Regions from separate parts of the Flexibacterium corallicola genome, predicted to be linked through region 3. Evidence: predicted binding sites of a transcription regulator. Region 3 holds the regulator's gene; each other region holds the start of a gene.

Region 1 (10,101 bases), 570 kb from region 3:
CGACTTTGGTTTGCCCGTTGTAGCTGAACTCCGCCACACCTTCCAAGGAATAGGAACTTTGCACCTCAAGAAGAGATTGAGGTAGTTGGACTTCTTTAAGAATGGATCCGTCACTTGCAACCTCCAGAAGAAGAGGAGGGCGGTCTTTCGCATTGCCTTCGCTGGCCAGCCAAAAGCCGCCATTGGTGCTTAGGGCAATACCTTCCAAGTCCAAATCAGCGGGCGAGGGAAGAGTGATGTACTCTATAATTTTTGCGGGGCTATGAGACCTGTCAATTTTTAAGATGCGGGCTTCATCATAAAAGCTGTCTGAAACTGCATACAAAATGTTCGGGTCTTGCTTGCTGGCGGTAAGGCCCGAGAGGGCACCCCAGCCTATGGGCGCGTTGGTGCGGTCATCCATGTCAGAGACAAGATGGGGGTAAAAAGGGGTCTTGGCCCCGAACTGATAAAGGCTCAGGTGTGAGCGGACATTGTCCTCAAGGGACTCGCCCTCATTTGCAACGACGAATAGGCCGCGCTTTGGCAGAGCCAGCAAGCCCTCTGGGGCAATATGGGTGGGGAGGAACTGGACAAACTCCGGCGTGCTGCCCGTATCCTTATAAACGGCGACGAAGTTGCCGCGCTCGGAGTTGACAAAAATATATGTCTGTTCGCCGAACTTACCTGTTGCGACACCTTCCGGCTCAACACCCTTCTTGTGAGCGCGTTTGGCTGGATAGTGCCCGTATGACATGGCCAAATGTTCCATGCTGCCACCGCTGTCAAAAAGGACGTCGCCTTTTTTATTCCAGATGGTGAAACCACGGGAACCACCCTTGTAATCGCCCTCATTGGCCGTAACAAAACGTTCGTCGTCGATCCAGGCTACCGCGTCGGGTTCACGGGCGATTGAGTTAATGGAGCCAGAGGCATCACTCATTTTCGCTTTTCTAACGGGGATATTCATAGCAGACGCGTGTCCGGCTGGAAAATGGTTTTGCACCCTACCAGTTTTTAAGTCTACGAGCGCCAGATGGTTGTTTTCCTGCAGCGTTACCACTACGGTATTGTCGTTGTTAATGGAAACAAATTCGGCTTCAGGGTCGGAAGGGGCCACGTGTGCCAACCCGCTCAAACTTGTGCGACGAACGCTATCGCAGTTTTGCAGTTGCCCATTTGTATCCAGATCAAAGGACGCAAGGTAACCGGCTGGAGCTTGCGGAATAACGCCCTCATTCAAATCCTCATCCCGCTCGTTCTCAATGGCCACAGTGAGAAACTTGCGGTCTGGCGAAAGGGCAACGGAATCCGGCTGCCCCCCAAGGTCACATTGGCCTGTTATTGCCAGTGTCTTCACGTCGACAATAGCAAGGTGACCGGAAGGCTGAGTGTAACTTTGGGAGGTATTTACGCCCACATAGGCATAGCCTCCGGCAACCGCGACTGAGGTGGGCTCACCGCTCAAGGCAACGCGCCCTTTGGGAGATGGCTGGTAGATGTCATCAATGCCAAGGAAAACCAGCGCGTGCGCGGGGCTATCGGTGAAAACCAGTGTTTTCTCATCATCAGTTGCGGCAATGATCTCGGCAGATGTCTTGGTGTCCAGCTGCGCGCTTTCCTCCAGAGTTTTATAAACGGGGTAGGTGGCGACACGCTCGAAATAAAGCTGGTCGGCAGCGAGCGTAACCGAGGTACTGCTCAGCGCCAGAGCCGTAAATGTAACTGCGCTGGAAAGCGTGATATATTGTTTTCGCATTCAAGAACTCCATTGGGAAAGCCGAAAAACGCGCTGACGCTAGCGGTGGCATATGGAGGCCCGATGACAGAATTTTGAAACTTATATGACTGGGAAGCTACGTGACGGGGCTGGACTGGGTTACCATGACTTTGTTGGCCTTGATTTTTTTTCTCCCCTAAAGTTTGTTGAGTTCAACTGTTAGATAGTTCGTAGTAGGCCTAAAGTGTAGGTGCGGTAGATAGTCCCCGCGCAACGCTTTTGTGACGTAATGGTCAGGTGAAGGACCTATATTTCTACTCTCTCTAGAATTTTTAGTTTTTAATTTCTTGCGGCGCTATGAACTAATACATGCGTAATTCAGCTTAAAGTCGAAGTATTCCCGCTTTGATTTCCTGTTATATTTTGTGGATCAACTAAAACTACCTACCCGAATGAGCATGTCTCAATTGACAATTCGGGGTGGTATGTGTCGAGTTATGCCATTGAGATTTGTTTGGCTATTATAACTTGGTTGTTATGGCTGACCGAACAATTTTAGGGGTATTGGGAATTCTACCCCGGCGTATTTAGGCTAGGCCCTTGTTTGATGTGTTCAGGTGAGGAGCCGGAAAAAAGGAATGACCATGATTATAGGAGCTCCAAAGGAGGTCCTTGAAGGGGAACAGCGCGTTGCTCTGACGCCTGAGAGTGCCAAGCAATTGGCAAAATTAGGGTATGAGTGCGTAGTTGAAAGTGGTGCCGGTAGTGCTGCTAACTTCTCCGATGAGGACTATGCCGCTGCGGGTGTTAAGGTTGTCGCCGATGCGAAAGCCCTATGGGAAACTGCGGATATTGTTGCCAAAGTCCGTCCGCCAGAAGAAAGTGAACTGGCGCTTTCTCGTTCCGGACAGATTCTAGTTTCCTTCTTCTGGCCTGCTCAAAATGAAGAGCTGTTAAAGAAGTTTGCTGACAAGAACGTCACTGTTCTGGCAATGGACATGGTGCCGCGCATCTCCCGAGCGCAGAAAATGGACGCACTGTCCTCCATGGCGAACATTGGCGGTTATCGTGCTGTCATCGAAGCGGGTAACAATTTCCCACGCTTCTTTACAGGTCAGATCACTGCTGCCGGTAAGGTACCGCCTGCGAAAGTTCTTGTTGTGGGTGCAGGTGTTGCAGGTCTTGCAGCCATTGGCGCCTCTACTTCTCTTGGTGCCATCACTCTTGCATTTGACGTTCGCCCGGAAGTGGCTGAGCAGGTCGAATCCATGGGGGCGGAGTTCGTCTATCTGGACTTTGAAGAAGAGCAGCAGGACGGCGCGTCTTCGGGCGGATATGCCTCCGTTTCTTCGCCAGAGTTCCGCGAGGCGCAGCTTGCCAAATTCCGCGAACTGGCTCCAGAGGTGGACATTGTTATCACCACTGCGCTGATTCCGGGCCGTGAGGCGCCGGAACTGTGGACCGAGGACATGGTTCAGTCCATGAAAGCCGGTTCGGTGATAGTGGATCTTGCCGCTGAAAAAGGCGGGAACTGTAAACTGACCAAACAGGACGAAAAAGTTGTCACTGATAATGGCGTGACCATTATCGGCTACACCGACTTCCCGTCCCGCATGGCCGCACAGTCCTCGACGCTTTATGCGACCAACATCCGCCATATGATGGACGACCTGACCCCTGAAAAAGACGGTCAGCCAAACGTCAACATGGAAGATGATGTGATCCGCGGTGCGACCGTGACGCACGAAGGGGCGGTTACATTCCCGCCACCTCCGCCAAAGATTGCAGCCATTGCCGCGCAAAAGCCAAAGGCACCTGAAAAGACTGCCGAAGAGCTGGCCGCGGAAGAAGCAGCTGCCCATAAAGCGGCAGGCCGTCGCCAGTTTGGCCTTCTGGCCACCGGCGCAGTTGTGATGGGTCTTATCGGCATGTATGCGCCGGCTGACTTCATGCAGCACTTCATCGTGTTTGTTCTGGCTGTGTTCGTGGGCTTTCAGGTTATCTGGGGCGTTGCCCACTCCTTGCACACACCGCTGATGGCGGTCACCAATGCCATTTCCGGCATTATCATTCTGGGCGCCTTGCTGCAGCTGGGATCGCCAAGTTGGATCGTCATGATCTTGGCTGGCATTTCGGTGCTCATTGCAACCATTAACATTGTCGGGGGCTTCATGGTGACACGCCGTATGCTCCAGATGTTCAACAAGTCTTAAGCGGGGAGCGAAGAACTATGTCTATCGGACTTCAAACCGCCGCTTATATTGCGGCCACCGTCCTGTTCATTCTGTCTCTTGGCGGACTTTCCAATCAAGAAAGCGCCAAGCGAGCCGTATGGTTCGGTATTGTCGGTATGGCTATTGCTGTGCTCGCCACCATTTTGGGCACTGGTGTTAATCTTGGCAGCGGCGCAGTTGTCACTGTTTTGATCATCACCATTGTGGTTGGCGCGGTTATCGGTGTCATTGTGGCGCAGCGCGTTGAAATGACGGGCATGCCGCAGCTTGTGGCGGCGCTGCACTCCTTCGTGGGTCTGGCTGCTGTTTTCATCGGCATCAACTCCGACATCAATCCGCCTGAGGGCCTTGTTGGCGCTGCTCAGGTTATTCACGAAGTGGAAATCTTCCTCGGCGTGTTCATCGGTGCGATTACCTTCACAGGTTCCATCATTGCCTATGGCAAGCTGGCTGGAAGCATTGGCGGTAAAGCCCTGATCCTGCCCGGTCGTCACCTGCTCAATGCGGCTATGGTAATCGTCTCTCTTATCCTTCTGGTCATGTATATGAACCATGCTGGATCCTGGACGCTTTACCTGATGACCTTGATCGCGTTTGTGATCGGTGTTCACATGGTTATGGCCATTGGCGGCGCGGATATGCCGGTTGTGGTTTCCATGCTCAACTCCTATTCGGGCTGGGCAGCTGCGGCAACAGGCTTCCTGCTTGGCAACGATCTGCTCATCGTGACAGGTGCTCTTGTAGGCTCTTCCGGTGCGATCCTTTCCTACATCATGTGTAAGGCTATGAACCGCCACTTCCTCTCGGTTATTCTGGGCGGCTTTGGCAACACCTCCGGTCCAGCACAAGAGATCGAAGGGGAAATGGTTCCAACGGACAGTGACTATGTTTCTGAAGCGTTGCACGATGCCGATAGTATCGTGATTGTTCCGGGCTACGGCATGGCTGTTGCGCAGGCACAGCAATCCGTTTCCGAGCTGACCAAACGTCTTCGTGCCAAGGGTAAAGACGTTCGCTTTGCAATCCATCCGGTTGCTGGCCGCTTGCCCGGACACATGAACGTTCTGCTGGCTGAAGCGAAGGTTCCCTACGATATCGTTCTGGAAATGGATGAGATCAACGACGATTTCCCAGAAACGGACGTTGTGATTATCATCGGTGCCAACGACATCGTGAACCCGGCAGCACAGGAAGATCCAAACTCCCCAATCGCCGGTATGCCGGTGCTGGAAGTTTGGAAAGCCAAGAACGTGTTCATCTCCAAGCGCGGTCAGGGCACCGGTTACTCCGGTATCGAAAACCCGCTGTTCTATAAAGAGAACTCCAAGATGTACTACGGCGATGCCAAAGGCTCCATCGACAAGCTGCTCCAGCTAATCGACTAAGTTTAGCATCCCTAGTGAAAATTAGAGGCCCCGCCTAGGATTTGGCGGGGCCTCTTTTATTGGTACGGACCTAAGTACATTTAAGAGATTTTCAGGTCCTACGATACTATTTATTTTGCTATTGCCAGAGACGGAATTATAGAAACACATAGCGGAACACCCCATGAATCTGAGAATCATTGGCGGAGGTATTGTTGGGCTTTGGGTCGCAACTGAGGCGGTTAAGGCAGGTTTTCGCCCTCAAATAGTTGAACAGTTTACCACAGGTCATGATCTGGGCTCCAGTCATGGAGATAGCCGCATTTTCCGCAGTGCCTATTGGGAGGGACTGGAGTATGTCCAGTTAGCCCGTACATCGCTTGATCTTTGGAAATGGCTGGAACACGTTAGTGGTGAAAAGGTTATTGATGAAGTGGGTGCCTATTACCTAGGGAACGAAGCTGGACCACTTATCAAAGGTGTAAAAGCTGCTGTTAAGGCATTCAATATACCGGCACATTGTTTTTCTCCTTTGCAGTTTCATATAAGAGGCGGGGAGAAAGCCAAAATAGTTCTGGAAGATCGGGCCTGTGTAATTCTGGCGAACGTCGCCATTAATGCTCTTAAACAATTTTGTTTGAATGCGGGAGTAGATCTTCTAGAGAACAGCCAGTTCGAAGTCGAAGATGATCACAATATTCCAACTATATATTGCTGTGGACCTTGGCTAGCAGATTGGCCCGAATATAAAGAAACTCTCACAAGCACTCGTGTGTATTGCCACTATTTTTCCTACGACACCCCTATTAAAATTTTTAATAAAATCATTATTATTGAGGGGCGTGACGGACGTATGCTCTACGGAATTCCAACTGGGCCTGATACTATGAAGGTTGGCTGGCATAATTATCTGGATATCCCCATGGCTCCGGGTGTTTGTGAGCGGAGCTGTTCCCGCGAACATATAGAGGAAATTTCCAAAGCTTTGTGTTCAGTGACAGGGGCAGGCTTGGCACATAAGCAAAGCCATGGCTGTTATTATACCAACAGCTTAGACGGAAATTATGTTATAGACCGCCTTGCACCCAAGAAGTGGGTTATTGGTGGTTTGTCAGGCCATGGCTTCAAATTCTCACCCGCTCTTGCCAAGCTGGTTATTGAGGGACTGGCTCGAAATATGATGCCGGAACCACTCCGCGTTTTCAGTTCTAGCCGCTTCAAAAAGGCTAGTGAAGACCCTATCCGAATGTCCAATAAGCCAGAACCGTTGTATTTGGGAGATAAATGGAAAGTTTAGTTGCAGTATGGCAATAGGATTCCCTTACCTTAAGGAAATAGACGTCCTCTTACCCTCCTTGACGAATTTACTGAGCCCATGATGGACGGGTGTGAATGTCTGCTCCCAGCATGGGGCCCGCCAGAAAGTAAACGGCCAGTGTAATTGTCAAAATTCCGACTACATTCATTAAAATACCGGCCCTGATGAAATGGCTGATCTTCAACCTGCCGCTCCCAAAAATAACAGCGTTGGGAGGTGTGGCAACCGGCATCATAAAAGCGTAGGAGGCAGCAAAAGTTGTGGGGAGCATGAGGAGGATCGGGTTTACATTGATGGACGAGCTCAGGCCCACAAGAATTGGCAGCATGACCAAGGTGGTTGCTGTGTTTGATGTAATTTCCGTAAGCAAAGTCATAGCAATGCAAATTACAATGATAATTGCAATGTTTGGCAGTTTGCTCAAAATGGCCAGATGATCCCCCAAATAGTCCGCAAGACCGGTGACAGAAAAACCTTCGGCAAGGGCGAACCCTCCGCCAAACAGAATAATCACGCCCCATGGCAATTTTGAAAAGCAGTTGGAATCCAAGAGGGTAGCGCTAATCCTTCTTGCTGGTTTTGATCTGGTTGGCACAATGAAGAGGATAGAGGCCATTAAAACAGCGACCGTGGCATCATTTATTAGTGCTATGACAGGAAAAGCCTCTGCCCAGCCTTTCAATGTTGCAAATCCAAACTCCAGATCCCTGCGTGTAACCCACAAGAGCGCTGTGATCGAGAAAATGGCGAGTACCCACCACTCTTCGGGGGAGCACTTTCCCAGCTTGAGATAATCCTGATCGATCTCTTCACGGGTCAGGCTGATCCCTTTTCCTGTAGGAAACAACAGTTTCACCAGTATGAGCCAGATAAAGGCTAGCATGACCACCGCAATGGGAAGTGCCATCAAAATCCAGTCAGCAAAGGCGAAGGCAGGGGCGTTGGGATAGTTTTTCTCATAAATACTGAGGAAGGCGAGGTTCGGGGTGGAGCCAATCAATGTGGCCATGCCGCCAACGGAAGCGGCATAGGCTATCGCCAGCATCAAGGCGATTGTAAACGGCTTGATCGCCTCTTTTCCAAATTTCTCCTCCAGTTTGTAGACCATTGAAAGACCAATGGGGAGCAGTAAGAGGGTTGTTGCTGTATTTGTGATCCACATGGACAGGAAGCCTGAACATAGAATAAACCCCAATATGATCCTGTCGGGATGGCCGCCAATGGAGCGGATAATAATAAGGGCGATGCGCTTATGCAGGCCCCATTGCTCCATAGCCAGAGCAATCAAAAATCCGCCGATGAATAAAAACACAATGGTGTTGAAATACTGCTGGGCAGCCTCTGCGGCGGACATGATCCCAAGGATCGGATAGAGGGCGAAGGGGAGAAGGGCTGTCATGGCAAGAGGGATAGCTTCGGTGAACCAGTAAACCCCCATGAACAGAGCAAGAGCCGACATGTTTCTGATTGGAACCATTTGCGGGTCCACAGGCATACAAAGCACACCAAAAAACAGGATTGGCCCGACAAAAAGGCCAATCCACTGCGATCGGTTTCTCTCCTGATACTCGCCGGGCATGTGGCTCCTCTGATTTTCTCCAGTTTTTATGGAGCTACTTGCAGAAAGGTGAACAGGTGCGGCAATCTCAATTAAAACAGTGCTGTGATGGGGCTCACTGTAGAGATTGGGTGAATAGACTCTGTATTTTTCTCCGCATAGTCCTGGGAAAAAAAATGGCTGCGAACAGAGCTGGAAAGCCGCATTTCCTGCCAGCTACAACTTGGAATTATGACTGCAATGATTACAAACTAATCAGTTTATCTACTTTTAGTTGCGCATATTTTGAGCATATTGTAATGCGAATTTTTTGTGCACTCCGTTCTGGCTCAACTTTAAATCATTAGCTTTATCAATGTTTTAACGAAACTTTTCGGCAAAATTTCTCAACTGGCACACCCCTTGCAATCTAATTCGAGGAATTTATTGAATGACAGGAGGGTGACGTGAAAATTTCAGCAGCGGTTAAAGGACTTGGTGTCTCGGTAGGACTTATGGCAGGTACGGTACTTGCTGGAGGTGCGGCAGCTGAAGAGACGATCAAAGTCGGCATCCTTCATTCCCTGTCCGGTACAATGGCAATTTCAGAAACCACTTTGAAAGATGCAATGCTCATGCTCATTGAAGAGCAGAATGAGAAGGGTGGTCTTCTAGGCAAAAAGCTGGAGCCTGTGGTGGTCGATCCCGCCTCCAACTGGCCGCTGTTTGCGGAAAAAGCCCGTGAGCTTCTGGCTGTTCACGAAGTGGATGCGGTGTTTGGAAACTGGACGTCGGTTTCGCGTAAATCCGTCCTTCCTGTTTTTGAAGAGCTGAACGGCATTCTGTTCTATCCCGTTCAATATGAAGGGGAAGAAAGCCAGCGTAATGTATTCTACACAGGTGCATCCCCAAACCAGCAGGCCATTCCGGCGGTAGATTATCTGCTTGAAAACGAAGAGGTGGAACGCTGGGTTCTGGCGGGCACCGACTATGTTTATCCGCGCACAACCAACAAGATTTTGGAGGCTTACCTTCAGTCTAAAGGCGTTGCTGCTGAAGATATCATGATCAACTACACCCCGTTCGGGCATAGTGACTGGCAGACAATTGTCTCTGACATCAAGGCCTTCGGTTCATCGGGCAAGAAAACCGCTGTGGTTTCCACCATCAATGGCGATGCTAATGTGCCTTTCTATAAGGAGCTGGGCAACCAAGGCGTTTCCGCTGAAGATATTCCCGTTGTCGCCTTCTCTGTAGGTGAAGAAGAGCTGGCAGGGCTGGATGCAGAGCCGCTTGTGGGCCACTTGGCAGCTTGGAACTATTTCCAGTCCGTCGATACCGACATTAATGCCGATTTCATCGATACATGGCGCGCTTTTGTTAAAGATGACGAGCGGGTCACCAACGATCCTATGGAAGCGCATTTCATCGGCTTTAACATGTGGGTGAAGGCCGTTGAAAAGGCTGGCACCACAGACGTGGACAGTGTGATTGATGAAATCGTTGGCGTGTCTGTGCCAAACCTTTCTGGCGGCTATTCTACCATGATGCCGAACCACCACATCACCAAGCCGGTGCTGATTGGCGAGATCCAGGAGGATGGCCAGTTTGATATTGTGGCTGAAACCGATGGTCTTGTAGCAGGTGATGCGTGGTCCGACTATCTGCCTGAATCTGCAAAGCTAATTTCCGATTGGCGTAAGCCCATGGAGTGCGGCAACTTCAATGTTGAAACCTCCAAATGTGGTGGTGGAATTTCTACCAATTAGTCATTTCAAATGGTCTGGCGGGTGGCATGGCCCGCCGGACTTTCCATCTTAAAACTGTCGAGTTTTCTATGAAAATTTTTCTCCGCTTCATAGTTGCCGTGACAGTGCTTTTTTCTGCCGGAATAACCTCCGGTAGGGCAGCGCAAAGCCTGCCTGAAATGATTGATGCATTGTCGACCG
Region 2 (10,101 bases), 2.4 Mb from region 3:
AACTGGGGCACAGAGGGCATCACCGTAAACCGTAGTGCTTTTGATATCGCTGATGAGAGCATTTCCTATGGGGATTTATGGGCCCCAGAAGCAAAAGGGAAAGCAGCCTTCCGACAGAAATCCGTTATTATGGGAACGGGTCTTTATCTGGATGCGATTGGTGAAGTGAAGTCCAACCGTATGTTGGATGTTTATAAGACCGAAGAGGATGCGCGCCGTGTCTGGGGTGGCATCACCAAGTGGATCATGGAGCGCAAGGACAACTTCGGGGCATTCTGGAACAACGCCACTGAAGCAACCGCCGCCTTCAAAGAAGCTGGCTGCATTATCGGTCAGACATGGGACACAACCGGCCTGTTATTGAACAGGGAAGATTCAAGTTATGCCTTCCGTGCGCCTAAGGAAGGTATCATCACTTGGCTTGATAGTTTTGGTATTTTGCGTGGTGCCGAGAATCGGGATCAGGCGATTGCATTCATGAACTTCATGCTGAAGCCGGAAGTGGGTGGCATGTTTGCCAACAATACCGGATACAATTCAGCCGTTGCTGGGGCTGCGGACTATGCCACTGAAGAGTTCAAGCGTCAGTTTAATGAGGTTTATACGCCGGATGTTCTGAGTAATATGTGGTGGTGGCAGGCAGATACGCCATTCTTCGCACCAGTTCGTAACGAATTCGTTGAAATCATAACGAACGCCTAAATCTCAAATCAGAGATCTTTCGGGAGACAGCACTGCTGCCTCCCATTCCCTATACAATGAGGAATTGATGCGCGGAATGGAAGTGACGTTGAATGACGTCAGTATAACGTACCCTAACGGCTTTACAGCTGTTCACCCCACTAGCCTGACGATCAACCCCGGAGAGTTTTTCTCGATCCTTGGCCCATCCGGTTGCGGAAAAACAACACTGCTTCGCTCCATATCGGGTTTTGTTGAACCCACAGAAGGTCAAATTCTGATTGGCGGGACAGACTATAAAGGGATCGGCCCCAATGGGCGTCCAACTGCGCTGATTTTTCAAAACCTCGCCTTGTTCCCTCTTATGTCGGTTTGGGAAAATGTAGCCTTTGGGCTTGAAGCTCGCGGGATCTCCAAAAGGAAACGGCGTGAAAAGGCCGAGGAGCTTCTGGAACTGGTTGCCCTTCACGATCAGGCCGATAAAAAACCGACCGAGCTTTCCGGTGGGCAACGCCAGCGTGTTGCTATTGCACGGGCGTTGGCTGTCGAGCCTGCGGTCTTACTGCTGGATGAGCCTTTGTCGGCGCTCGATCTAAAGCTGCGCCAACATATGCGCACCGAACTTAGGGCCATTCAAAAGCAAACCGGGGTTACCTTTATTTATATTACCCATGATCAAGGCGAAGCGCTGACAATGTCAGACCGCATTGCGGTGATGAATGAGGGGCGAGTTCAACAGGTGGGCAGTGGTGATGAAGTTTATTCGCACCCTGAAACACCCTTTGTTGCCAGCTTTGTGGGTGAGGTTAATCACTTCCACGGCAGGGTTTCCAAAGCAGGTACGGGATCGGCCTTTATTCAGACCACACTTGGGAGTATGGCCGGCAAAAATCCATCGAATATGAGAGATGGAGAGGAGGCGATCCTATTTGTCCGTCCGGAAAATATGAGACTTGCAAATGGGATAAGTGATGAGAATGCCTTTGAAGTACGCTTTCTTCGACGGGATTTGGAAGGGCCGTTTGTAAACCTTTACATGCAGCTGGCAGGGGGGGAGCAAGGAGCCCCCATTTGTATGCAGCTGCCTAATAACGGAGCCTTACCGGACCTTCAACAGGATGAGAGGGCATTTGTGGCGTTTGATCCTGAAGCCGCCCGGGTTTTGTCCGTTGGTCCTATGGCGAAAACGGGCCGAGAGGAGCTTATCGCGGAATGAAGGCGCTTTTCAAAAACTATGGCAAGTTGCTGACTGGCGTATTTTTCGGGTCTGTTGTGTTCTGGGCAGCGCTTTTGATTATTTTGCCTCAGGCGACAATGCTCAAGAAGGCGATAACAGAACCTAAACGGCAGCTGGACAGTTCGATTGCCGAAGCTCTTGCCAGAGATTCTGATACCTGTGCTAATGTTCTTCTGACATACGCACGGGCTGAAAATAGAACGGGTAAAGTGGGCGCAGGTATTCCTTCGTTTTCCGGTACTCCGTCCCTCGCAGTTCCCAGCATGAGCTCTCCATCTGCCTCTGGAATGGCTATTCCTTCAATGGGGGGAGGGGGAAGTCACCTTCCTCAAGTACCCTACATTATCCAATGTGACAGGGCCGATACGCACCGTCAGATGGTACGCTCATCGGGAGAGCGCATTTGGCTGGATGAGCTTTACAATGTACCTACGATGAAAGTTCCTGAAAATGGCAGTGCTCAGGACCGGATCAAAGTGGCACACGCCATTAATGAAATCGCCTCTACCTTACATAAAGAGCTGCTTGAAAGGGAACGCACGCAGCTAAATGTGAGCTGGGGGAATTTCAGCTCTCTTATGCGGCCAACACTCATTCCTCTTTCCAGTGAACAAAAGTTGGAAGAGGATGGCAAGCTCTCAAAGATGCTCTATGGCGCTGTTGGGCTACGCATGGAAAAAGATGGGCAAGTATATGAGAGACTGGGCCTGATTGTTGTAGTGCGCACACTTACCTTCGCAATTTTAGCGACAGCTCTTGCTTTGGTAGTTTGTTATCCAGTCGCCTACAACCTTGCACTGGCCAGCTCGGCAGATAAGGCGCTCTGGCTGTTTCTGGGGTTAATTATACCATACGCTATTGTCGAGTTGATGCGCATTTACGCGTGGACCTCCATCATCGACAGCTATGGATTGCTTAATACCATGCTGGATTGGGTGGGGATTACGGATCTGGCACGCGGGGAAGTCGTGCACTTCAAACGCTCCGCTTTAACGGTTTTTCTCGTTATCGTGTACACCTATGTTCTGTTCATGGTGTTCCCCATCTATAATGTTATGTCTACGCTGGACAAAAATCAGGTGGAGGCGGCCAAGGATTTGGGCGCATCATCCGTTCGCGTTCATTGGCGTGTGATTATTCCCCACTCGAAACCGGGCATAGCTGTGGGCTGTATTGCCACCTTTATGTTGGCAGCTGGGGCGTTCTCTGTGCCGCGAATAATTTCACGCGGGCTGCAGTCGGAATGGTTCAGCCAAACCATCTATAATAAATTTTTTGAAGCAGAGAACTCCAATATCGGGGCCGCCTATTCGGTTACCTATACGGTATTGTGTTTTGCTCTTGTTGCTTTGTTTATGTGGCTAATGCGTACGCGCTTAAAAGACTTTGCGAGGGCTCAATGACTTCATCCCGAGTTCTCTCCGCCTATACTTGGGCCTTTATTGCCTTCATGTTTGCACCGCTCCTGTTGATGGTGGTTGCCAGCTTCAACAATACATCCCCGCCTTCAGTTACCGATTGGCAAGGATTTACGACCAAGTGGTACGAGTTTTTCTGGATGTCACCAGAAGCGATGCGTGCCGACAATGTCCTGCGGGCTCTGGATCGGGATCGCTTTATCAGCTGCTTCCAGAACTCCCTTTGGATATCGGCCTTCGTCGTGCCCGCGTCTCTCCTGCTTGGTTTATCGGGCGCTGTTTTGCTCACCCGTTGGCAAAGTAGGGTAAACGGAATTTTGTGGTGGGTTCTTCTCTCTCCTATGCTTGCACCAGGAATTGTTCTCGGGTTGTCGGCTCTTGTTTTTTGGGGGCGGGTTGGTGTTGATGCCGGTACATTCACTATTGTGATGGCACAAATCACGTTTGTTGCCGGATACCCGCTCCTCATCATCATGGCGCGCCTGCAAAGGCAACCTGTAGAGCTGGAAGAGGCAGCTCTTGATCTTGGTGCTTCACCGTTTCGGGTTTTCTTCAGGATAACGCTACCCTATCTGGTGCCGGCTTTGGCATCTGCAGCAGTGATTGCATTCATGGCTTCCATGGAAAATTACAATACAACCATGTTTGCCAAAGGCGGGGCCTGTACGTTTGCAACCGAGGTTGGCGCTATGGCGCGTAACCCCAATGGTCATCCGCCCGTGATTAATGCGGTAGGTACGATTATCATCTTTTTGACCGTCAGCTTTGCCTTCCTCTACACGTTCCTAGTGAAGAAGGAAGCGAAGAAGGGTGAATAATGAAGGTTGTTGCGCGTTGTCATCCAGCTCTTAGGAAGGTTTTACCGGCTCCCGTTCCGGCAGCGCAAATGCTGCCGGAGTGGTTTCGTTCCATGCCGGGTAAAACAGTTTCCCCCACTCTTGGCGGGGAAACCGTGAGGACACTTAAACACTGCCCTCCGCTCATAGATGCTTTGACGCTGGGCGTTTGCATTTTGTTGCCAACGGACCTTCACTTTGAAGGTGGAGAGGTTTTTTGGGACTGGAACCCGCCGATAATTTCAGATAGTCCCATCAGCCGAGCACCCATCGGCGTTCATGTACCCGAGCAGGCAGAGGGCGCTCCTTTAGGGCAATCTGATGAATTGCTGCTTAAGTTCATGAACTTCTGGAGTTTGGAAGCTCCAGAAGGCTGGCAGCTTCTATTTACCCATCCTATGAACAGGAGTGATTTACCGTTTCAGACCTTAAGCGGGCTGGTGGATAGTGATCGCTTCAAGCATGGGTATGTTCATTTTCCAGCCATTTTACAAAAGGGCTTTGAGGGAACAATTGTCAAGGGAACACCCATTGCGCAGATTGTTGCAGTGCCGGCGCAGGAGCAGCCGGAACTCCTTGTAGAAAATATGTCGGAGGATTGGGTTGAGGAAAGTGCGAGGGTGCAGCGCGAATTGCAAACAGATACGGGTGTCTACCGTAAAAAGTATCGCAGGTAGGCCGGTGTGCTTAAAGCCTTAGCGGTATTCTGCCCTTGGCCGTTCGGACCATTTCCTTCAAAATCCGAGGCCGTGCTGATGGTGCTTCCAGCAATGTGGATAGAAGTGCAGGGGCGGTTTCATCCCCTGTTTCTGCTGCAATCCTGTAAAGGGCCTGATCTGCTTCCTCTCCCGAAAGCTTCTCCCAAGCGTCTTTGGCGACAGCCCACAGGCCCAACCTCAAGCCAAGACGGCCCACATTTCTCCAGGCATCCTGATCTGCAGGGCTTAAGGCTACCACTTTTTGAAAAGAAGCGAGTGCCCTGTCCAATTGATTTTGGGCAACTTGCCAGCGGCCCAGTTCAAACCATGCAATTGAATAATCCGGCAGTTTTTGGACGGCCTGCAAAAAGCATGGGCCAATTTTCTCTGTCTTTCCAAGTTGCTCGTAAACCTTTCCAAGGTTGTAGTGCAATTCTGCAGGACACTCTTTTCTTCGGGAGGCTTTTTTCAAAAGCGTTTCGGCTTCTTGCCATCGTCCGGCAGAAATTAAAAAGGGTAACTGGGAAAGATCAATCATTTAAACAAGATAGGAAAAACCTGCGATTCTTGCAAGGCAGTCTCAGAAAGGGGGATTAGGCAATGAAAACGGAAGGAACTTTTGAGAAAGAGGGACGGTTTTACCGTGGAAACCTGCATACGCACTCAAACAGGTCGGATGGTACACTGACACCAGAAGAAGTTTGCCGGCGCTATCATGCAGAAGGCTATGACTTTATTGCTGTAACGGATCACTTTGTGGGCTGCTATGACTACCCAATTGTTGATACACGCCCTTTTAGACGGGAGGGGTTTACAACTATTTTAGGTGCGGAATTGCACTCTGGGGCAATGGAAAATGGGTCTCTCTGGCACATATTGGCAGTTGGTTTGCCTGAGGATTTTGCTCCCCCTAACTCCCCAGACTTTTACCCCGTACCTGATCAGGAAAACGGGTCGGATATCGCTCAACGAGCGCGGGATGCGGGAGCCTTTGTCGTTTTAGCCCATCCGGAATGGTCTGGCCTGACCATGAATGATGCACGTAGTTTAAAAGCGGCTCATGCAGTGGAGGCCTACAACCACGACTGTTTTACAGGTGCGGATCGCGGGTTTGGGTTTCATACGCTTGAACACCTTTTGGATGAGGGGAAAAAGCTGACGCTGTGTGCAACTGATGATGCCCACTTCAAAGGGCCAGATCATTTTGGTGGCTGGGTTATGGTCAAGGCCTCAGAAAATAGCCCGGAGGCTTTGTTGGCAGCGCTGAAAGCCGGTCACTATTATTCTTCGCAGGGACCAGAGTTGCATAGCATTCGTTGGAACAGGGATCTAGTTGAAGTTGAGTGTAGTGCCGTATCTTCTGTTCTTGTGCAGGGCAGGGGCATTAAAGCTACAGCTATCCACGGAGAAGCCATAACAAAGACCTCGCTTCCATTGGAGTATTTTAAGAGTTCAGATTGGCTGCGTATTACAATTGTTGACAGAGCTGGGAAACGGGCTTGGTCTAATCCGATTTGGAGGACGTAGTAATTAAAACCTACTTTGTAGTCTAGCCTACTTAGGGCTGTTGAGGCTTGGAAAAGGGAATGAATCTCTTTCTGGAAAGGAAGATTGTATTCATTCCCTTTCTACTTGCGTAAGTGTGATTCTGCACTTTGATACGAAAGTATTAATATTCACTACAATCATAGATACGTAAAAAATTACAATTATCACAATAGATTGAAAAGGTGGGTAAAAAACACCGCTTTTGAGTTTTGGTTGTGATTGAAAAATTTTTACCTTAATGAATTTTATTTCAATAACTTAGCTAAATCATCGGCATTTTCACCCCATAATATATGGTTAATAAAGTGTAATATTGCTGTTAATTTATAGTAATAGATGAGTAGTGTGCTTTGCTATACGAAGGCTTATTTAAGCTGATCGTATTTTTACTGGTTAAATAAAGCTTAAAATTCTAGGTATCCCGGGTGGGGGATATTTAGAGCATTAGTTGCAGGGGTTCCGTAATATGACCTACCACTTCCGTAAGAATGGCTGGTTCTCAAAGAACTATATTTTCGGCACTTGGGGGGATGATGCACTGCAAGGTACAGACGGTGCAGACAAAATTCTCTCCAGTCTAGGTAATGACTGGATAGAGGCAGGTGCCGGCGATGACACGGTCTTTGCTGGTTTTGGTGACGATACAATCTCTGGAGGAGATGGGAACGACATCATTGACGGTGGTTTCGGCTTTGATACTGCATGGTATTCCGGGTCTGTTCGGGACTACAGCGTAGCAAGCTTTAGATTTGGCTTTGCACGCTTCACATCTGTTGCAGCGCTTGATGCGAGCCAGATTGATACCCTGACAAACGTTGAATCCCTGTATTTTGAGGGTGATGATTACACTTTGTATCTAGATGGTACAAACAATGAAGTGATTGCAACGGAAGATACTGTTGCGATTGATGAAGATAGCGGTTTGTCCCTCACCGCGTCCGAGCTACTGGCAAATGATCTGGAGCTTGATGGGGATGAACTCACAATCACCAGCGTCTCAAACAGCGCAGCAGGTGCCACAGTCTCCTTGAATGGTGAGAGCATTTCTTACGATGCTGGAAGCGTGTTTGATCATTTGGCCGCAGGTGAAACCTTCGAAGATACATTTACCTACCTTGTGACAGACGGGCAGGGAAGTGAAACCGAGGCAACCGTTACTGTTGTTGTGACGGGCACAAATGACGCTCCGGTTTTGTCTCTTCCAACCTCCGTAGAAGTAAATGAAGGTGAGACAAGCATTGCAACGGCGTCTGCCATTGATATTGATGGTGATGCGCTGACCTACTCAATTTCGGGTGGGGAAGATAGCGCCCTCTTCCAGATTAATGCCGAAACAGGCGAACTTTCTTTTATCACTCCGGCAGATTTTGAAGCACCGGCTGATAGTGATGGCGATAATACTTATAGTCTGGATATTACCGTGACAGACAGCAATGGCGCAACAGATGTGCAATCGATTACTGTAACTGTGGCCGACGTTGTTCGCGAAACAATCGCCTACGATATGGTTGGTTCCTCCAGTGAAGGTTTGCTGAATTATTCGAATACTGCGCCAGACTTTGGATCGGCCGGTGATGCATTTGCTAAAATGAAGGTAGGCGATAGCATTCCTTTCGCGCTGCTTGATGAGAGTAATTCCTCCAATACCAGTGATACTGCAGGCATAATTGATGCTGGAACAAATGCCGATGAATTCTTCGGTATTGTCGACACTCAAAACGCTGATAACTCAGAGCCTGTTCAAGCATCATGGACCTTCGATGTCTCCGGCTACATGAATTTGAGTGTCGCTCTTGATGCTGGTGCAATGGGCGATTTTGAGGCGACGGATTCTTTTGAAGTTCGTTATTCGCTAGATGGTGGTGAAGAGCAGGTTCTGTTTACATTCTCTGCTGATGAGAGTGGAAGCCAGACCTATACGCTTGCGAACGGCTCTGAAGTCACTCTCAACGACCCTCTGGTGGAAACATCAACAGGCACAGTCCTTTCAAATGAATTGCAGACCCTGCTTGGTGACATTGAAGGTGTCGGCTCGGAGCTGACAATCATTGTGGAAGCGCAAGCTGATGGTGGCTCCGAAGCTCTGGCTCTGCAGAACCTGAAAATTGAAGGTGAACCAATCCAGCGTGAGGTATTTGCCTATGATCTGCTGAATTCGGAAAGCCGAAATCTCGTGAGCTACACCAATGATGCGCCTGATTTCTCCAGTGGAGGAGATGCATTCGGTATCATGCAGGTTGGGGACGATGTTCCGTTTTCATTGGTCGATGAAAGCTCTTCTACTTATCCAAGTGATACTGCTGGCATTATTGACGCTGGCACGAATACGGATAGTTTCTTCGGTGCAGTTGACACAATCAATGGCGATAACTCCGGCCCGGTAACTGCCAGCTGGACCTTCGATATTTCCGGATACAGCAACATTGCTCTGTCTTTGGACGCTGGTGCAATGGGTGATTTCGAAGCCGATGACAGCTTTGTCTTTACCTACTCCATTGATGGCGGAGCTTCTCAAGAGCTGTTTGCGTTTGAGGCTTCTGAAGATGAAAGCCAGACATACACCCTTGCGGGGGGAACGCGGGTATCGCTTGACGATCCTTTGGTTGAAACAGGAAGCGGCGTTACTTTAAGCAACGAGTTGCAAACATTGCTGGCGGATATCGCAGGAACAGGATCGGAACTGACAGTTTCATTCCAGTCTACAGCTGATGGTGGTTCAGAAGCATTTGCCTTCCAAAACTTGCAGCTTGAAGGCGATCGTACAGGTGACACTGGACCTGTTGAGCCAACGTTCTCAGTGGCTGCAAATGAAGCAACCATTCGAGAAGGTGATAGCGGTACAACTACTGTTGAGTTCACAGTTATGCGCAGTGGTGATGCTTCTGAAGCAGGTTCCGTTGAGTTCTACGTTGAAGGGGATGTGGACGCAGAAGACTTCGGCGGCGTGCTGCCAACTGGCTCTGTGTCCTTCGAAGCGGGTGAAACTTCTCAAACCATTTCACTGGAACTGTCGGGCGACATCGTCACGGAATTTGATGAAGGTCTGACAGTCTCGCTTACTAACCCTGTCGGTGGCACTATTTCTTCCGGTTCTGCGACAACAACAGTCATCAATGATGATTATTCCATCACGGCAATCTCTGAAATTCAGGGGAGCGGTGATGAGAGCCCAATGGTTGGCGCAGCTGTTAACGTGAGTGCAATTGTTACTTATGTGGCGGAAGATGGCTTCTTCTTGCAAGAAGAAGACAGCGATTCAGATGGAAATGACCAGACATCTGAAGGTGTGTTTGTCTACACGGGTTCTGCACCAACTATTGCTGTTGGAGATCATGTGGAACTGGGAGGAACTGTCGGTGAAAACTTTGGCCAGACCCAGCTTTCAAACATCACCAACCTCACTGTATTGAGCTCCGGAAATAACTTGCCGTCTCAAGCACAAGTCACTCTGCCATTTGCCAACTCAGAAACGCTAGAGAAGTATGAGGGCATGCGTATCAGCCTTGATACCAATAATGGTGAAGCGCTGACAGTTATCGAGAACTTCTCCTTCGACCGTTATGGAGAAATTACTGTATCAGCTGGTACACAAACCATGCCGACCCAGATCTATGATGCTCAAGATCAGGCTGAGGAAGTTGCCGAGCTTATCGAGCAGAACCAGAACAACCGTATCATCATTG
Region 3 (10,101 bases):
ATTATGTGCACTACCATACCAACTGGTAGAGCACTCTAGGATTTTCAATAGTGAAAACAAATATTGATTATAACTATAAAAAATGGAGTCAAAATAACTGAACTTCAAGAGATTTCTATACACTTTTAAAGTAAAAGGCACAGCCATCCAAAGAAGAACTCCGGCCTTAAAAGACCAGAGCAGTACTTATGAGGGAAGCTTAGGATTCATCTTCGGAGAAGACATCCTTGGTAAGCAAAGTATAGCTCTGACTGCAAAAATCGCAGGTAATCGAGATATTTTCTTGCGTCTTTAACTCGTCTTGATCTTCTTTTGGGAAACCTCGAAGAGTTTTTTTGAGCTTCTCTTCCGAACATGTGCATCGGTCTGCCATAGGATGAGGGTCATAAACCCGAGCGCCCCGCTCATGGAACAGCCTGAACAGCAATTGTTCTATTCCAAGATCAGGATCAACAATCTCATCATCCTTGACCGTATCCACCAAAGATTTGGCTTCTACCCATGCATCATCTTCTTCTACAAAGTGCGCTGGTGTACCTTCCGGAGCATCTCCCGGGTGAATATCTGCGGCTCGCATGCGCTCAGGTGCTTGAGGGAGAAACTGAACCATAATGCCGCCAGCGCGCCAAGTATGATTGTAGCTCCCCTTCTCGTCAGCCTTCAACACTTCCGCGACAGAAAGGCGGACCCGCGTCGGTATCTGCTCGGACTTTAGGAAGTATTCGTGTGCAGCTTCTTCCAAAGAGATGCCATTCAGAGCCACAATGCCTTGGTAGCGGCTGGTGTGAGCACCCTGATCGATTGTGAACGCCAGATGCCCCTTGCCGAGCAAATCTTCCGGCTTGAAGCCTTCCTGCTGCGCGACAGAACTCACACGCTCTTCATCAAAAGAAGCTGTTGCGCGCAAGCCGTCAGGCGCATTGAAGTCCACAACCATCATGGACACAGCACCATCACTTTGTGCCTGCAACGTCAACCGCCCGTCAAACTTCAACGTACTTCCCAGCATCGCTGTCAGAACAGTTGCCTGCGCAAGCAACTTCTTGACAGGCACCGGGTAGTCATGACGGGCAAGCATGCTGTCCAAAACTGCGCCCAGACGTACACTTCGCCCGCGAACGTCCAGCCCCTCAACCGAGAAAGGAAGGACAACATCATCACCCACAGGCTTCACTTTAGACGTTTGCTCTTGGCTTTTATTCATTATTCCTCCGGCAGTGCATCAAGACACCATGCCATAATTCCTTTTTGAGCGTGCAGTCGGTTTTCAGCTTCATCGAAAACAACCGACTGTGGGCCATCCATTACCGCATCCGTAACCTCTTCGCCACGGTGAGCTGGCAAACAGTGCATAAATATTGCTTCATTATGCGCCTTGGCCATCAAGTTATCATTCACCTGATACGGGCTCAGCAGGTTATAGCGGTAAGAAGCGTCTTCATCGCCCATAGAAACCCAGCAATCAGTAATGACAGCATGACAGCCAGAAACTGCTTCAATCGGGTCCTCGGTAATGGTGACATTGCCACCTTGACGCTTGACTGCTTCTAACCACTCCTGCGGAACAGTCAACTCCTTTGGCGCCCCCACGACAAGCTCGAAATCCAGCTTTGCGCTCGCTTGCATCCACGAGTAGAGTACGTTGTTGCTATCCCCAACCCATGCAATCCGCTTGCCTTGAATAGGCCCGCGATGTTCTTCAAACGTCATGATATCCGCCATAATCTGGCAGGGATGGGACTCTTTTGTCAGACCGTTTATGACAGGTATATCAGAATACTGTGCCAGTTCGCGAACAGCTTCATGATCCAACATACGGATCATGATCATATCAACGAAACGGCTGAGAACACGGGCGGTATCAGGAATAGATTCCCCGCGCCCCAGCTGCATTTCCTTACCAGTCAGCATAAGCGGCTCACCACCCAGCTCCCGCGCACCCACATCAAAAGAGATGCGTGTACGTGTTGAGGGCTGTTCAAAGATCATAGCCAACGTCCGCCCCGAAAGAGGGCCGGATTTACCACGTTGAGCCTCTCTCCTTTTTTTCAAAAGGGAGGCACCATCAAGAATTTTTCGCAGCTCACCTGCTGGCAACTCAGAGATATCAAGAAAATGTTTGGGCTTTGAAACAACGGACATGGATTAACTCTTATTTCTTTTGTGCAGCTTCAGTTGCTAAAGCTGCCGTCTCCAGCATCTCAACAAGCTGGGAAATTTCTTCTTCACTGATGACCATCGGAGGCATAATGCGAAGGACATTTTCTCCCGCAGGAACTGGCAGAAGACCATTGTCGCGACAGGCTTTTAAAGTTAGACCTTGGTCACCCTTGCAAACCAGCCCAAGCATTAAACCAGAACCTCGGACTTCCTTGAATACTTCTGGATGGCTATCCACCAAAGCCGCCAGTTTCTGCTTAAGCAGAAGTGACTTCTTCTGGACTTTCTCCAAAAATTCCGGTTCAAGAACAATACTTAACACGGCCTTACCAACAGTCATGGCCAGAAGGTTCCCACCATAAGTGGTGCCGTGGGTTCCAGCGCTCATGCCAGACGCCACTTCATCGGTCGCGAGAAAGGCTCCCAGAGGGAAGCCTCCGCCGATTCCCTTGGCAACAGCCATTACATCTGGTTCAATTCCTGCCCATTCATGGGCAAAGAACTTACCTGTTCGCCCTACACCACACTGAATTTCATCCAGAACCAAAAGCAAGCCATGTTCATCACAAAGGGCGCGCAGCGCTCTAAGGAAGGCCGGATCAAACGCCTTAATGCCCCCTTCACCTTGAATGGGTTCTAGCAAGATAGCCGCAGTTTGCGGACCAATTGCAGCTTTGACTGCCTCCAGATCGGCAAAAGGAACTTTGTCGAACCCTTCCAGAGCAGGGCCAAACCCCTCAAGGTATTTCTGCTGACCGCCTGCGGCAAGGCCGGCCATTGTCCGCCCGTGAAAGGCACCTTCGAAGGTAATGATCCGATATTTTTCGGGTTCCCCCTTGGCATAGAAATAGCGCCGTGTAGTCTTGATAGCGCCTTCCACAGCCTCAGTGCCCGAATTGCAGAAGAACACCTTATCGGCGAAGCTATTGTCCACCAGAAGTTGCCCAAGCTCTTCCTGCTCTTTACTGCGATAAAGGTTCGACACATGCCACAGGGTTTCCGCCTGCTTTTGTAAAGCCTCAACGAGTTTTGGATGAGAATGTCCCAAGCCGCTCACAGCAACACCAGAAGCGCAATCCATATATCGTCGACCATCATTCGCATACAGCCAGACACCTTCCCCCCGCTCGAACTCAAGCTCGGAACGTACATAGGTCTGAAAGAGCGACGAAGTCGTCATATCCTACTCCTTGGATAGGGTCTCTTCTCATTCGAAAGAAGAGCAATTTTGTTTCAGCAAGCAACTAAGAGAACGTCGTTTAAGACCCCTTAATTTCAAAAGAAGTTATATAAAGAGCTTTCACTTCTAACTGTCAATCATCTTTACGTATTGCAAAGGTTTTTTGCCAAGTTTACAGGACTAAAAAGCCCTCTTTATTTACGTTTCAAACGCTCGGCCTGATAGGGACACCAAACACAACTCAAGGTTATAAATGCCACCATACTTTATAGCTAGTATGAATACAGAGAGCTTCTAGCAAATGGGGTGACACAAACAAACATCTTAAAAAATTCTCATGTATTTATTGAGAAGTTGGCAAGCCGATATTAATTCCAGCAAAAAAAATATTTAGAATTATTTGCAGTACATACAGTTATTATGTCCATTCGACCACCACGAGATCATGGACAACTCCTTGACTTAGTTTAATTCTGGGGAAAACCGACTACAAACCAACATGATTTATTTGGCATCATTGCTACTCCAATATTCACTATAGTAGGGTCAGTGCTAAGTGGGAAACACCTTCTCGTTTCCAATGACTGGATGTAATGCAGCTAATCTACAGCGACTACACACAAAAGTTGTACTCGAGAAGACAGTAGGAAGATGGGGACTTCTATGAGCTGGACGACTGATCGTGTTGAACTCCTAACCAAGCTATGGGCTGAAGGTCTCAGCGCTAGCCAAATCGCGGCAGAACTGGGGAATGTCACTCGAAACGCAGTTATAGGAAAAGTCCACAGGCTAGGCTTATCCGGCCGTGTCAAATCAACGAACTCTAGTAAGCCACGGCGTAACACTTCTTCTTCAACATCACCTTCTCCCAGAAAAACTGCGCCTCCTGCATCTGCAAAAAGTGACAGTGCACCCGTTAAAGCTCGAAGTGCTTCTCCGTTATCTCAACAAACACACCAACCAAGTGTGTCTGGGGCAAACGCCTTAAAGATTGAGCCGGAAATTATCCCGGTGGGAGAGATTGAACCAGTTTCTTCGCCTGATAGCCTGATGCCAATGTCGGAGCGGGCGACTATACTTAGCCTGAATGAACGCACTTGTAAGTGGCCTATTGGTGATCCCGGCGGGGAAGACTTTCATTTTTGCGGGCGTCAATCAGATGGATCGACACCATATTGCGCTCACCATCGCAGGGTTGCCTATCAGCCAGTCAGCGAAAGAAGACGCGAACGTAAAGCAACTGCTTAAGTTCAAAACGACATTGTGTCGAAAACCACGTATTGAACAGCAAAAAGCCCATGCTTTTTGCTGTTATTTTTTATAACCTCTTAACTCAGGTCGATTATGCCACTGCATACTGATCGTTAAACGAATACCCAGCGCCCCGAACAGTCCGGATGGGATCTTTCTGTTTTCCGCGGTTTATCGCTTTGCGCAGGCGGCCAACATGAACATCAACAGTCCTTTCATCCACATACACATCATGCCCCCAAACACCATCCAGCAATTGTTCGCGTGAATATACTCGTCCCGGAGCCTTCATCAAAAACTCCAGAAGCCGGAACTCAGTTGGGCCAAGGTGAATTTCCTTCCCCAAACGCCTGACACGGTGGGTCTCCCGGTCCAGTTCAATATCCCCGGACTTTAACTGTGAAGATACGACCTCGGGCTTACTGCGCCGCAAAATGGCGCGAATGCGTGCCATCAGCTCAGGAACAGAGAACGGTTTGACAACATAATCATCAGCTCCGGTGGAGAGTCCTCGTACACGTTCGGTTTCTTCTCCCCGCGCTGTCAGCATGATGATTGGAATCTGTGCAGTTTCCTCTCTGGCTCTCATGCGACGACACAGCTCAATACCCGAGACACCCGGTAACATCCAGTCCAGCAACACAAGATCCGGTTGACTTTCCTGAAGCCGCAAATCCGCCTCATCCCCTTTCATGCAGACTTCCACATTGTAGCCTTCTGCCTCAAGGTTATATTGCAAGAGCAGGCTCAAAGACTCTTCATCTTCAACAACAAGAATATCAGGCATAGTTAAGATGTCTTTCCATGAACTATTAAGTCAACTAGTTCGCCAAGGCGTTCAATTCATCACTTTTGGGCCGCTCGTTCGGCAAGTGCTCCCCGGTGATCTTATAGTAAATATTCTCGGCAATGTTCGTTGCATGATCACCAATTCGTTCAATATTTTTAGCACAAAACAATAAATGCGCACATTTTGTAATGCTGCGCGGGTCCTCCATCATATAGGTAAGCAGCTCTCTGAAAATGGACGTATAAAGAGCATCAATCTCTTCATCCCGCAATTGAACCTGTCTCAAAACCTCCAGATCCCCACTCGTATATGTATCCAGAGTATCCTTCAGCTGGCAAAGCGCAAGGTCTGCCATATGCTCAACACCTTGCGCCCACTCCTTTGAGCCTAACCCCCCCTTTATAGCCAGTGTCCTCTTGGAGATATTCTTGGCCAAATCTCCGACCCTTTCAAGATCATTGGAAATTCGCATAGCCGCAACCACTTCCCTGAGATCACTTGCCATGGGCTGGCGGCGCGCAATAATGGAAACACTCAAATCTTCCAGCTCACTTTGCATTGCGTCCAACCGCTTGTCAGCCTCAATCGTACTTTCAGCCAGTTTCCGGTTGTCGGTCAAAAGCGCTTGAATAGAGTCTCTAACCAGAGTTTCTGCCATACCGCCCATTTCAAGAACCCGCGTGGCAAGATTTTTCATTTCATCATTAAAGGCCGACACAATATGGTCTGACATAGCCAATCACCTGTTATGCTTTCGTTCTTATCAGCCAATGCGGCCAGTTATATAATCTTGCGTGCGCTGGTCTTTTGGGTTCGTAAATATATCGTTGGTTAAACTTTCCTCCACCAAGCTTCCGAGGTGAAAGAATGCGGTGCGCTGGGAAACACGGGCAGCCTGCTGCATGGAGTGCGTTACGATAACAATCGTGTAGTTTTCACGAAGCTCATCAATCAACTCCTCCACCTTGGCAGTGGCAATGGGGTCCAGAGCCGAACAGGGCTCATCCATCAAGATGACTTCCGGAGAAACTGCAATGGCTCTGGCGATACACAGCCGTTGCTGCTGACCGCCGGACAGTCCCGTCCCTGGCTCATCCAAGCGGTCTTTGACTTCTTCAAAAAGCCCCGCCTTTTGGAGACTGTTTGCTACAATTTCTTCAAGATCAGACTTTGATTGAGCAAGACCATGAATACGCGGACCATATGCAACATTTTCAAAAATCGACTTTGGGAAAGGGTTGGGCTTTTGAAAAACCATACCCACCCGTGCTCTCAGCTCAACAACATCAATGCTGGGATCATAAATATCGTCGTGGTCAAGGTAGATCCCTCCTTCCACCCGGCAACTTTCAATCGTATCATTCATGCGGTTCAGGCAACGTAGGAACGTTGATTTCCCACACCCCGATGGACCAATAAGTGCGGTTACCTGATTCTTTCTGATCTCCAGATGAATAGCGTTGAGAGCCTGCTTTTGACCATAGTAGACACAAACGCCTTCACCACGCATTTTTAATGGTATTTCTCTATCGGTTTCCATAGTCACATCATTCACCACTGGACCAGTTATTTGGCTTCTGCCTGTTGTTTCAAACTTGTACATTTCACCCTCAAATCACCAGCGACGTTCAAACTTCTTGCGCAAAACAATTGCGATTGCATTCATGCAAATTAAGAACCCGAGCAGCACCATGATGGCTGCTGACGTTTTTTGCTGGAATGCAGGCTCGGGAAAGTCTGCCCACATGAAAATTTGCACTGGGAGAACCGTAGAAGGATCCAGCGGAGTACCTGGTACATCCACAATGAAGGCAACCATACCGATCATGAGAAGCGGGGCGGTTTCGCCCAACGCCTGCGCCATTCCGATGATTGTTCCCGTCAATATCCCTGGCATGGCTAGAGGCAACACATGATGGAACACGGCTTGTAAGCGAGATGCACCGACCCCCAAGGCCGCTTCACGAATTGAAGGCGGTACAGCCTGCAGAGCAGCTCGGGACGCAATTATAATGGTTGGCAAAGTCATCAAGGCAAGGACCATTCCACCAACAACGGGGGCGGACCTTGGTAGGCCAAACACATTCAAAAAGACTGCCAGCCCCAATAGACCAAACACAATCGACGGGACGGCCGCCAGATTGTTGATGTTTACTTCAATAAACTGGGTCCAGCGGTTTTTCGGTGCAAACTCTTCCAGATAAATTGCGGAGGCAACACCTACTGGAAAGGAGAGAGAGAGTGTCACGATCATAGTCCAGAAAGTGCCGACAACGGCTCCCCAAATACCCGCCATTTCTGGCTCGCGACTGGCCCCTGCTGTTAGGAAAATACTATTCCACCGGTTACTTATCTGGCCTTTTTGCTCCAGATAGTCTGTATAAGCGATTTCCCTGTCAGAAAACTTCCGCGATGATTGAGGAACTTCAATTTTCTCAAGTGACCAATTACCCGCTTGCGCAGTTACTGAATTCTGTATTGGTATCAGAACCGGGCCACTTGCTTGGTTTCCGTCAATCTCATCAACTTTAAGCACGCCGCCAGCAATATTGATGAAGTAACTTGGCATTTCATCATTTAACTGCTGTGGGCCATTCAGCTTGGACAGACGCTGATCAATTCGTGAAAGGTCTACTTGCAGCGCAGAAATAATGTCCTGTACTCGCTCCTGAGAGGATTTTGCCGCAGAAAGCTCTTCTTCCAGCCGCTTTCTTTCCAAGGGGTCAGACTGAGTGATCCTGCCAGATAGTCCATATATCTTTGAAAGTAGATTTTTTTCCGACTGTCTGCGTAGCGCAATTCGCCGCCTCAGGTCTTCGGCCTGCCCATTCAGGTAGGCTGTAATTTCATCCCGAACCGGCCCCAGAACATTTCCGGCCATATGAACAGAGGCCGTCGAGCTGGTGATACTCACACTTGCTGCACTATCAGGATCAACAGAAGACTTTTTGGTGATCAAGCCTTTCAAATAAAGATCTGCATAGTCCGACAACGGCAGAGCAACGGAACTCTCCGCCCCTAATTGAACTTTCTGAGCAATAACTTCCCGCTGAAGAAGGATTCCCGCACCCGACGACAACAAAGAGTTGAGAATTTTGCGGTCCTTGCGAGTGGAAACAAATGGTAAGCTCTGCTTCAAACTGCTGCGCAGTATCCCATTATAGCTGGCAGCCTGTGGTTTATCCGGGTTCACATTATTGGAGGACAGGTCCACCGAGACTGTCACATAGTTATAGGTAAATGCGGGCAGGCCTTTGGAGATAATCGATCCCAGCAGTGCAACCAGAAAGACACCAGACACCAACAAAGCGGCAACGCCGTAGAGCTTGAAACGGGTTTCAGCTGCATAGCGTTTCTTTAACCTCTGCCGAGCCCTGTGACCTGTGTGAACAGTTTCACCAGCAACATCGATTTTTTCATGAGCAATATTAGTCATATTGTTCTCTATATTTTTTCACAACGCGCAGAGCGAAGATATTTAGGGCAAGCGTAATGCAGAACAGAAGTAGCCCCAGAGCGAAGGCAGCCAGCGTTTTTGCACTGTCAAACTCCTGATCCCCAACGAGGAGAGTAACGATTTGAACTGTGACTGTTGTGACAGCTTCCAGAGGATTAATTGTCATATTCGCAGCCAGACCTGCAGCCATGACAACGATCATGGTCTCACCAATGGCACGAGAGATTGCCAAAATCAGCGCGGAAACAATACCGGGAAGTGCTGCAGGGAGTACAACGCGCACAATCGTTTCAGACTTTGTTGCTCCAAGTCCAGCGGAGCCATCTCTCAAAGATTGCGGAACAGCGTTTATAACATCGTCCGACAAAGAGGAGACAAAGGGAATGATCATAATTCCCATGACCAGCCCTGCTGCAAGAGCGCTCTCCGAAGAAACAGAGAGGCCGAAGCTCTCTCCCCAGCCACGGATCAACGGGGCAACGGAAAGAGCTGCAAAGAAGCCATAAACAACAGTTGGAATACCGGCAAGAATTTCAAGCAAGGGCTTGGCCGTTGCGCGAATACGGTTCGAAGCATAATCCGACAAATAAATCGCCGACAACAAGCCTATGGGAGCCGCAACTGCAATGGCAATTGCGGTAATCAGCATTGTGCCAACCAGCAGAGGGATAGCGCCAAAAATCTCTGTGTTTACTTGAGAGCTTTCCCCGCCGGCCCCTTCAAAGGCACTTTGCGGGCTCCAATGGGTTCCAAAGACGAAGTCCAGTAGAGGAACCTGCCGGAAGAACATCAAGCTTTCGAAGATGAGAGACAGGACTATGCCAAGAGTTGTGAGAATTGCCACACCTGAACATATAATGAGAACGCCCATGACCGTTTTTTCGACAATATGGCGAGCCCGTAACTTTGGATTGATTGCCTGTAGACCGAAGAATAATCCGGATGCCACAAGGCCACATAACACCCCACCAAGCAATATGGCGCTGATCAGATCATAGCGAGAATAGAGGTTTGCAGCGAACTCTTTACCTTCATTGGAAAACCCGACAAGTCCACCATAGGTGATGGCCTTGGCATCACGCAGGAACGCTTGCAACTGAGGAGCTGACAACTCAGCAATAAAGTCGGAACTTCTTACAACGACTAATTTATCAATAATTCCGGGAGCGAGAATAGCCCATACGAGCACAAGAAGAATGCCGGGAACGATACTGAGAATTGCAAGAAAACCCCCGTGATAATTCGGTCGGGAGTGAAGCTTTT

What was found. The regulator PhoB, encoded in region 3, activates phosphate uptake and scavenging genes when phosphate is short. The targets are predictions, from matches to a motif close to TGTCATNNANCTGTCAT.
Region 1: a site for PhoB is predicted at 1,813-1,829, ahead of P6574_RS11980 (esterase-like activity of phytase family protein). Genes of this name have one in related genera too.
Region 2: a site for PhoB is predicted at 6,725-6,741, ahead of P6574_RS04365 (ExeM/NucH family extracellular endonuclease). Genes of this name have one in related genera too.

Annotation. Positions count from the first base shown of each region.
Region 1 is NZ_JARRCW010000001.1:2,755,343-2,765,443, reverse strand. Features, by position in the region: gene P6574_RS11980 (esterase-like activity of phytase family protein) at 1-1,738, opposite strand, end outside; gene P6574_RS11975 (Re/Si-specific NAD(P)(+) transhydrogenase subunit alpha) at 2,344-3,912, shown strand; gene pntB (Re/Si-specific NAD(P)(+) transhydrogenase subunit beta) at 3,930-5,318, shown strand; gene P6574_RS11965 (FAD-dependent oxidoreductase) at 5,482-6,594, shown strand; gene P6574_RS11960 (SLC13 family permease) at 6,662-8,194, opposite strand; gene urtA (urea ABC transporter substrate-binding protein) at 8,620-9,921, shown strand; gene urtB (urea ABC transporter permease subunit UrtB) at 9,990-10,101, shown strand, end outside.
Region 2 is NZ_JARRCW010000001.1:941,158-951,258, forward strand. Features, by position in the region: gene P6574_RS04330 (extracellular solute-binding protein) at 1-702, shown strand, start outside; gene P6574_RS04335 (ABC transporter ATP-binding protein) at 770-1,897, shown strand; gene P6574_RS04340 (ABC transporter permease) at 1,894-3,321, shown strand; gene P6574_RS04345 (ABC transporter permease) at 3,318-4,154, shown strand; gene P6574_RS04350 (hypothetical protein) at 4,154-4,849, shown strand; gene P6574_RS04355 (tetratricopeptide repeat protein) at 4,860-5,408, opposite strand; gene P6574_RS04360 (CehA/McbA family metallohydrolase) at 5,471-6,397, shown strand; gene P6574_RS04365 (ExeM/NucH family extracellular endonuclease) at 6,885-10,101, shown strand, end outside.
Region 3 is NZ_JARRCW010000001.1:3,328,506-3,338,606, forward strand. Features, by position in the region: gene P6574_RS14550 (Hsp33 family molecular chaperone) at 200-1,204, opposite strand; gene argF (ornithine carbamoyltransferase) at 1,204-2,142, opposite strand; gene P6574_RS14560 (aspartate aminotransferase family protein) at 2,153-3,340, opposite strand; gene P6574_RS14565 (GcrA family cell cycle regulator) at 4,004-4,588, shown strand; gene phoB (phosphate regulon transcriptional regulator PhoB) at 4,683-5,378, opposite strand; gene phoU (phosphate signaling complex protein PhoU) at 5,413-6,114, opposite strand; gene pstB (phosphate ABC transporter ATP-binding protein PstB) at 6,145-6,921, opposite strand; partial or broken gene pstA (phosphate ABC transporter permease PstA) at 6,997-7,713, opposite strand; partial or broken gene P6574_RS22155 (DUF3333 domain-containing protein) at 8,338-8,817, opposite strand; gene pstC (phosphate ABC transporter permease subunit PstC) at 8,810-10,101, opposite strand, start outside.